DNA from 2 places in the Peribacillus sp. NPDC055009 genome. Region 1 is predicted to be linked to the other one. Evidence: riboswitches for the same ligand, from Rfam matches in the RefSeq annotation. Region 1 holds a riboswitch; the other holds the start of a gene.
What was found. Region 1 has a riboswitch for S-adenosylmethionine ahead of mmuP (S-methylmethionine permease). Riboswitches for the same ligand answer to the same signal wherever they lie in the genome.

Region 1 (4,438 bases):
AACCATAGCAAAAGCTCATGGTTTTCCCCCCGTATATACATGAAATATTTAAGGCATCTCGTCTTCTTTTTCCCGATTTTTAAAAGCTTCATGTGTGACAATATCCTCGATTTGTTCATACTGCCGGCTGTGTTCCTTCTCTTCGCTAATTCTATTATTAGGTAAATTTCCCGGATGGCCTTTTTCTTTGTGATTAAAATTTTTACCACGGCTCATACTCATTTCTCTCCTTTCTATTCATTGTTTGTTTAGTTTTCCCAAGCACACAAATATTATGATTTAATTTCTCCTATTCCTGTTTTTGAAGCGGTTTCTTTTTCAGCCTAAGAGATATGATAACTCGAAAATAATGAATTCAAAAAGAACAGGAACCGCCCGATTATGACGCTTCCTGTTCCTTTAGTTAGGGTCTATATCATACATACTTTAAAACAGTACAAGGGCTAGGAGGATACCACCACGGAAGGTCGCCACTTTCTTGAAATGTCTTCAATATGATGTGGTGCCGTTCTGCAGCATCCTCCAATTAAACGCGCCCCTGCATGTTGCCATTCTTCAGATTTCAGGTCGAGCCTGTTACATGATTCTTGCCCATGCCATGTTTTAGTTTCCGGATTATATGTTTCACCTGAATTCGGATAAACAATGATTGGTTTATCCGTGTTTGCACGCAGCACCTGGATGGCTTCCGTGATACTTGAAACTGGCGCACAGTTGATGCCAATTGCTGCAATTTGCTCACTGTCCCCAAACAATCTTGTACACTCCTCGAGTGAAGTACCATCACTTATCGCTTTTTCATTTTTCAATGAAAAGGATAGCCAAGCATACACTTCTGGATAATCCTTCAATAATGAATATAATACTTTTGCTTCTTGCAGGGAAGGAATCGTTTCAAATGCTAAAAGGTCAGCTCCAGCTTCAATCAACGCTGATATTCGTGAGCTATGGAATGCAATTAAAGTTTCATCCGAAACACCATAGTTTCCTACATACTCTGAACCATCTGCAAGATAAGCCCCATAAGGCCCAACAGATGCAGCAACCAATGGCTTAGGCCTAAGCGTTTGATTTTCTTCCTTCCAAAAATCATCTCTTGCTTTTCTTGCGAGTAAAACCGTTTTCCTGATTAGCTCCAAAGCCTCTTTTTCTTGTATTCCGCGGAGGGCGAAACCTTCAACAGTGGCTTGGTAGCTAGCCGTAATCGCACAATCCGCTCCAGCACGAAAATAGTCAGAATGCACTTGATAAATCACTTCTGGATTTTCAAGTAATACACGTGCAGACCAGAGCGGGTCGTCCAAATCACATCCATGCCTCTCTAGCTCTGTAGCTAAAGCTCCGTCTAAAATCATGACTGAATGATCTCGTAAAATAGCGTCAATTGGGTTAGTTTTAATGTTCATGATCTACTCCTCTTTTCTTTATGGTTTTGTGTCAGATAATAACTTCCATAGCAAAACAAAATAAATGGAATGCCACAATATAGTGCAATTCGTTGTGTAGGATCAAATGCAATTCCTATGCAAGAAGCTAGGCATAGCATAAAAGAAACGATTGGTACGAGTGGATATAATGGCGTTCGATAAGCTAAGTCATTAACTGAATTTCCTTCGTTTATATATCGTCTGCGAAATAGAAATTGCGACATGCTAATACTCATCCAAACTACAACAACGGCTAGTCCAGAAATGGATACAAGCACTATGTAAACAGTATCCGGTGCAATAATACTCGAAAACAGGGCTAAGCAGCCGCCCAACATACTGAAAAGGACTGCATTTATCGGAACTCCCCGTTTTGTCAATTTTGCAAATATTGGTGATATAGTTTCCTTATCTGCAAGTGACCAAAGCATTCTGGATGCCGCATACAGTCCTGAGTTTGCAGCAGACAAAATGGCAGTTAATATAACAAAGTTCATAATATCCGCTGCATATGGCACACCAATCCGTTCAAGAACTGCCACAAAGGGGCTTTCTAATACGCTTGCATCCGAAATAGGCAATAATGCGGATAATACAACGATGGTTCCTACAAAAAAGATAATCAATCTCCATAATGTCATACGGATTGCCTTTGGTATCGTTTTTTCTGGATTCACAGTTTCTCCAGCTGCAATTCCAATTAATTCAGTTCCAGAGAATGCGAAATTCACCGCAAGCATCGTCATTATAATGGCAAAAGCACCATTCGGAAATAAACCTTCACTTGTAAAATTGGAGAATAACGGAGCGGATTGTGAATGAATTATTGGAATGAAACCTAGCATTGCCGCTGCTCCCAAAATAATGAAAATCACAATGGCAAATACCTTTATAGACGCAAACCAGAATTCGGATTCAGCGAAAAATTTAACGGTCCACGCATTTAATGCCAAAACCAATATGGCAAATAGTGCACTCCATATCCAGACATTGATTGATGGAAACCATCTCTGCATCAACAATCCTGCAGCCGTGAATTCCGAACCAAGTGCAACTGTCCAAGTTAGCCAATACAACCAGGCTACTGTATACCCTGTCCCAGGACCTATGTATTTAGCTGAGTAGCTATGAAACGCACCTGTCTCGGGCATATGTACTGCCAGTTCCCCTAGACATAGCATGACTAGATAAACCACTAATGCCCCAATCAGATACGAAAGGATGGTGCCAAACGGGCCTGCCTGTTGAATCGTATAACCCGAACTTAAGAATAAACCTGTTCCAATCACCCCGCCAAGCGATAGCATTATTATATGCCGTGCCTGCATTTTCCTTTGAAAATCATGCTTCCTTTTGTTCTCCATTCTTACTCTCCTTTATCTTGCATCCAGAAAAAACGAAAACGCACTCTAAAAAAGAGTGCGTTACTGACAAATAAACACGTACGGTCTTATCTATCAAGGTTTCACCCCCTGGAATTAGCACAGTGTCATTGCAGACCTGTTGCTGAGGTTTCATAGGGCCAGTCCCTCCACCTCTCTGGATAAGAAATTATTTTTTTATAACTTTATCAATCTATGAAAAAATTGTCAAGTTTTGTTTCGGTTTGTAAAGACTTCCTTTAAAATCCAAACGATCAACGCACCTTTGGCATAGATATGAACTTGTTTTTGGAACAGTCGCTTACATTATAGAATTGTAAATAATGCTAACCGGGAATAATTTTTAAAAAATGACGACACCTTAAAAGATGACGCCATTTTTCTTATATTCCTTAAGGTCTTTCAATTTCAAATAATTCTCCTAGTTTTGTATAAGTATGACCCGCTAATCTTGCTACTGGTTTTAGCCCCTTCTGGTCAATTCGGCCATTATGGTAAATCTCCTGCTCTATATGATAGCAGACTATTTTCCCTATCAATAAATCACAACCAGGTTTATTCTTGGAACCTGCCAAAGGTATCGCATGCTCCAATGTGCATTCAAAGCGTACCTTCGCTTCTTGCAATCCTGGTACCGACACCTTATCACTAACAGCCTGAGTGAAATTGGTAAGACCCAATTCACTTTCGTCAGACGGGAGTTCCTTGGCCGTTCGATTTGCATCAGCAACATTGTCTTCATCAGTGATATGAACAACGAATTCACCTGTTTGAATTGCATTTCGGGCCGTGTCCTTCAAAACTCCTTCTTTCCGTTGAACAGAAATGGAAATCATCGGAGGATTGGAACTGACTATGTTAAAAAAACTGAACGGCGCTATATTGATTGTACCGGTTTCGGATTGTGTCGTGACCAGGGCTATTGGTCTCGGTATGATGCTTCCAGTCAAAAACTTATAATTTTCCCGTTCTGTAAGACTTTCAGGATTTACTGAAATCATCTTCATCCCTCTCATTCTTATAAAAAGTTCTTTTGAAACCATGAACTTGCTGCATCAACCTCTGAACGTGTTAACTGATGACCGTAATTTTCCCAGTGAACGTCCACCGCAGCACCCGCTTGCAGTAAAATCCGATTAAGTTCATCAGTTTCTGCTGCGGGGCATATCGGATCGTTTTTACCTGCAGCAATGAATACAGGTATATCCGATAGGGACGGCAAAGCAATCCCGCGTCTAGGCACCATTGGATGATGAAGAATCGCTCCTTTTAATGCCCCTTCGAAATGGAACATCAAACTTGCTGCTATGTTTGCACCATTAGAATAACCTAATGCCACCACTCTGTCACGATCGAAGTCATATTGTCCGGACGCTGATTCCAAGAAGTCATAAAGCTCCTTCGTACGGAAAATCAAATCTTCTTCATCAAAAACTCCTTCAGCCAGCCGGCGGAAATAACGGGGCATTCCGTTTTCAAGTACATTTCCCCGTACGCTGAGTACGGATGATCCCGGTGAAACCATCTCCGATAATGGCAAAAGATCCGTTTCCGTTCCTCCAGTGCCATGTAAAAGCAAAAGCAACGGTGCATCTGGATTACTTCCTTTTTGAAAAATATGCTTCATCA
Region 2 (4,438 bases), on a different contig from region 1:
CTTTTGCAACTGTTTTCCCTGTACATAGTGGAATCGAGAAATGACCTGGCTTCCAATGTCGTGAAAGAAGCAGTCGAGTTCCAACCGGACTACCCGAATGTCACGGAAATTGCACGTGCCTTTTTTGAAGAACAAAAGGATTGGAACAGTGCGGTGGTATTAGCGGCGAATGAAAGTATCCGTACAGAATCAATGGGCTGGTTCGATGTGCTGAAAACGTATATCCAGCAAGGTGTTGCCCAATCGATGGATCCGGATTATTTTTCAACTGTCCTTGGTTCGCTATACACACTCGACCAGGAACGTTTCGAAAAGGTGACGGTTGCCCTTTGGAAAAACTATAAATATACGGATTCTTATTTCGAATGGCTGAGAGTGATTAATAACTTGATAGATACCATCGAATTGAACCATGCGGATGTATGGGAAGAGCTTTCCGTCTATTACAGGGATGCATATGCAGGTCTGTTAGAAGGAACGCACCTAATCAAGGAATTAAGTCCTGTCGTGCCAAGGTTGCTTGAAAACTGGCTCAAAATCGCAGACGGGGAGCTCTCGCTGTTTGCGGCGGCATCCGCGTTGTCCTGGAATGAAATCTTCCCGGATACGATCAATGCGTTGGTCATTCAGGACGCAGAGAGCCTGCTTTCGAAATCGCCTAAATTGGGTGGCGGACTGGAAGCGGGAGAGAAACTGTTCAATTCCATTATCCAGTGGGCTGAAGATAATGATTTAAAGGTTGGCAATAAGCTTAAATGGATGGTAGACGGGCTTAAGGATACCCGGAATTTCAATCTTCTTCTTGCTGGAAGCACAGGAAATGGCAAGACATCCTTTATTCAGTCAATCGTTGGTGAGAGCATTGCCGCTGAAGATCATTCGTCACTAGTCAGTGTCAAAGATGGGGATGATTTGGAAATCCTTGAAATTACCGATACAGATAGCAAAGTTGTCGAGGAGCTAACTGATTTGGATGAAACACGCCGCCAGCGCGGGACTATTGTCGATGTGACCATCATCAGTGACTACCTAAGGAATAATCATCTGCGATTATTGGATACTCCTGGGTTCAATGGGGAAAAAAGCGTGGAATCCGATTTCCAGGGCTATTTACATGGCAGTGATGGATTGATGTTCGTTCTTGACGCCCGGGCGCCTTTCACCGGCAGCGAACGGGATCTGTTATTGGAAATTCAAATGATGGCTCCGAAACTGCCGATTCATTTCTTATTAAATAAAATGGATACGATATACAGTGATCAGGTCGCAGTCCGGATGGAAGACGAAACATGGGATAAAGTGAATGCCTATTTCCCGAATGCGAAAGTATTCGCTTTCTCTAAACATTATGACAGCCGGCAGCAATTGAAGGACCTTTCAGCCTTCCTTCAATCGAATTATCAAGATGATAATTGGAAGGAAAGAAGATCTGAAAAAATCCTGGCATTCATTCGTAAAACTTTATCTTATCTGTTAGAAAAACGGGCAGCCAATGAGCGGAAATGCGAGCATTCCATCTCTTGGAATGAACAGATGGAAGTCAAGCTGAATGGGGCTGTCAACCAATTGGCTGATTTGGAAAAAGAGAAAAGTGAAAATATCATAAGGTCGTATCGTTCGCTTAAGGACGAAGTGAAAAGTCAGCTTTATTCAAAAATTCCTGAATTACTGAGGGATTGCTCTAAATCGTTAACGGAAAGCAGTGATTTCAGTCAGGTCCATGTACAGTTAAATCAGGAAATGAATGAGCGGATTCAAAACTTCATTTCTGACAAGATCATGCCTCAATATTACCGTTCTCTTCAAGACTGGATTGCCAGTTCCCAAATGGAGTTCTCACAAAGCCAGCAGTTTATGGATGAGATGAGTGCCGGTTTCAATGAATTATACAAAGAAGAACGGATTACGCTTGCAGGCGACTTCAGAGTATTGGATGACTGGCGCCGTGATGCCGACCGGATGACAAGCAGCATCCGCATCGAAAACGTCAATATCCTTTTGCGCAGGACTCCATCTCAATTACTGCTTAAAGGGGCAGGGAAGCTGTTTGGGGCGATACCGCAAAATAAAGCCAATATGTACAATCGTTATAAGAAATACCTGGAAAGTGAAGATTACCTGGATGTTGCGGAAATGATCACGGAGCGTTTCCTTACCCAATTTGGATTGTTTGAAAAATCTTTGGATCGTGACATCTCCCTTTTCTATCGCGGTTCATTTGCATTACTTCAAAAAACGATAGAGCAAACGCAGACTGAAATAAAAGACTACCAGGCTGCATTGGAGCATATGAAACAAAATCCGGAAGTTTACCGTGACCCTATCACTTTGTTCGAAGTGAAATTAAGGCAGTTGGAGCGGCTTGAAAAGATTGAGAAAAAGCGTCTAGCCCAGCTTCAAAGAAAATAAAAAATAACGGGGAACATTTCAAATATTCAAAAATCTATTGACTTTACGACTATATCCCTATAAAGTGATAATTACAAAAACGTAACACGATATATCTCTTATCAAGAGTGGCGGAGGGACTGGCCCTAAGATGCCCAGCAACCGTTCCATTAGGAATTGGTGCTAAATCCTGCAAAACAGAAATGTTTTGACAGATAAGAGAGGGACAAGTCTGCAAAACAGCCGATTAAACCTCTCTATATTAGAGAGGTTTTTATTTTGGGATTTACACCAACTTAACTGATGAGACTAATAAGAAAAAATGGAGGGAAACAAGATGAAAAGGTCTATTAAAGGTATATTCATTTCAGCCATCGCTTCGGCTTTGCTTTTAACGGGGTGCTCTACAGGTCAGAGTTCCACAGAGTCGAAGAAAGAAGAAAAAGTATCATTTGAAAATGTTCCGGAAAGATTCGCTGATGGAGATGGAGCCAGAATCAAAGTGATCCGTAAAATTGGCGGTGATGATCATACGGCCCAATACCTGGCGGGGGCGAAGGAAGAAGGAGAAGCACTGGGGTTTCAAGTGGATACGTACACAGCCAATGGTGATACGGCTAAATTCCATGATGCGATAGCGCAGGCTTTGGAGGAAGATTATGACGGCTATATCATTTCACATGGTGATGATGCAGCAACTGTGAATGACGTTCAAAAGTTGGTTGATGCAGGTAAAAGCGTTGTCACATTCGATTCAATAAGCGATCTATCTAAAATAGAAGGCGTGACATTAACTTCACAAGATGATGAAGCGTTGGCAACACTGGCTTTTGATAAGCTGATAAAAGAACAGAAAGGTAAAGCGGCAATTGCATACCTTTGGGTGGACGGTTTTCCTCCAATGGTAAGAAGAAATGCAGTCTATCAGGAAAAATTAAAAGAAAATCCTGGGATCAAAGAAGTCGAAAGGTTCGGAGTGGCATCTGCTGATACATCGGTTCAGACACAAAATGCTGTAGCCGCAATGCTGAATAAATACCCTAAAGGTAAATTGGATGCCATTTTCGCAACATGGGATGCCTTTGCTATCGGTGCAGCCCGGGCGATTAAAGAGGCGGGCCGCGATGAAGTGAAGATATATGGAATAGATGTCTCGAATGCAGATCTCCAGGAAATCCAATCGGCTGATAGCTCATGGTCCTACACGGCAGCAGTAGATCCCAAGTTGATCGGTGCAGTAAATATGAGGATATTGGCTAAAAAATTAGCGGGCGAAGAAACGCCGCAAACCTATGACTTGGAGGCTTCACTTATTTCACAAAAGCAAATCCAAGCGTCTAAAGAAGCGGTGAACATGGCAAATCTGTCAGGTATTGTCGATGGCTGGGGTGTATCGACGGAATTTGAAGAAGATTGGATGAAAGTTTTGAAAGATCATTATAAAAATTAAAAAGAGACACTCTCTTTCAAGTAGAAGGGAGTGTCTGTTCAATAAGGGGGAATGGACATGGGCACGCAACTAGAAATGAAGAAGATTTCGATTGAATTTCCGGGGGTGAAGGCGCTGAGTGATGTTGATTTTTCCGTAAAATCGGGGACAGCCCACGCATTGGTCGGTGCAAACGGAGCAGGGAAATCGACGTTAATGAAAGTATTATCGGGAGCCCATGTTCATTATTCAGGTGACATTTATATTGATGGGGTGAAGAGGGATATCCGCTCGCCAAAAGCGGCTCAAGAACAAGGCATTCAAATTGTTTATCAGGAAGTGGATACCGCCCTCATCCCTTATTTAACGGTTGGGGAAAATGTAATGTTGAATGATATGGTCCAAAACATGGGAAAAAAACAGATGGTCCAATGGAAAGAGCTGCATAACCAAGCGGCTTCTATTCTTGAAGATATGAAAATTCGTGTCCCTTCGAAAAAGCTGGTAAGAGACCTTACCTTGGCTGAAAAACAGATGGTCCTGATAGCAAGAGCCGTTTCGACAGAATGCAAATTCCTGATTCTCGACGAGCCAACTGCTCCGTTAAGTCATACGGAGACG

Region 2: another riboswitch for S-adenosylmethionine. It lies ahead of ACWF5P_RS11725 (sugar ABC transporter substrate-binding protein); the one in region 1 lies ahead of mmuP (S-methylmethionine permease).

Annotation. Positions count from the first base shown of each region.
Region 1 covers NZ_JBSGVZ010000013.1:38,191-42,628, forward strand. The annotation lists gene ACWF5P_RS18440 (hypothetical protein) at 49-216, opposite strand; gene mmuM (homocysteine S-methyltransferase) at 444-1,406, opposite strand; gene mmuP (S-methylmethionine permease) at 1,403-2,791, opposite strand; SAM riboswitch class I at 2,875-2,977, opposite strand; gene ACWF5P_RS18455 (flavin reductase) at 3,202-3,810, opposite strand; gene ACWF5P_RS18460 (alpha/beta hydrolase) at 3,828-4,436, opposite strand; gene ACWF5P_RS18465 (ring-cleaving dioxygenase) at 4,436-4,438, opposite strand, start outside.
Region 2 covers NZ_JBSGVZ010000006.1:99,046-103,483, forward strand. The annotation lists gene ACWF5P_RS11720 (GTP-binding protein) at 1-2,409, shown strand, start outside; SAM riboswitch class I at 2,505-2,610, shown strand; gene ACWF5P_RS11725 (sugar ABC transporter substrate-binding protein) at 2,726-3,838, shown strand; gene ACWF5P_RS11730 (ATP-binding cassette domain-containing protein) at 3,896-4,438, shown strand, end outside.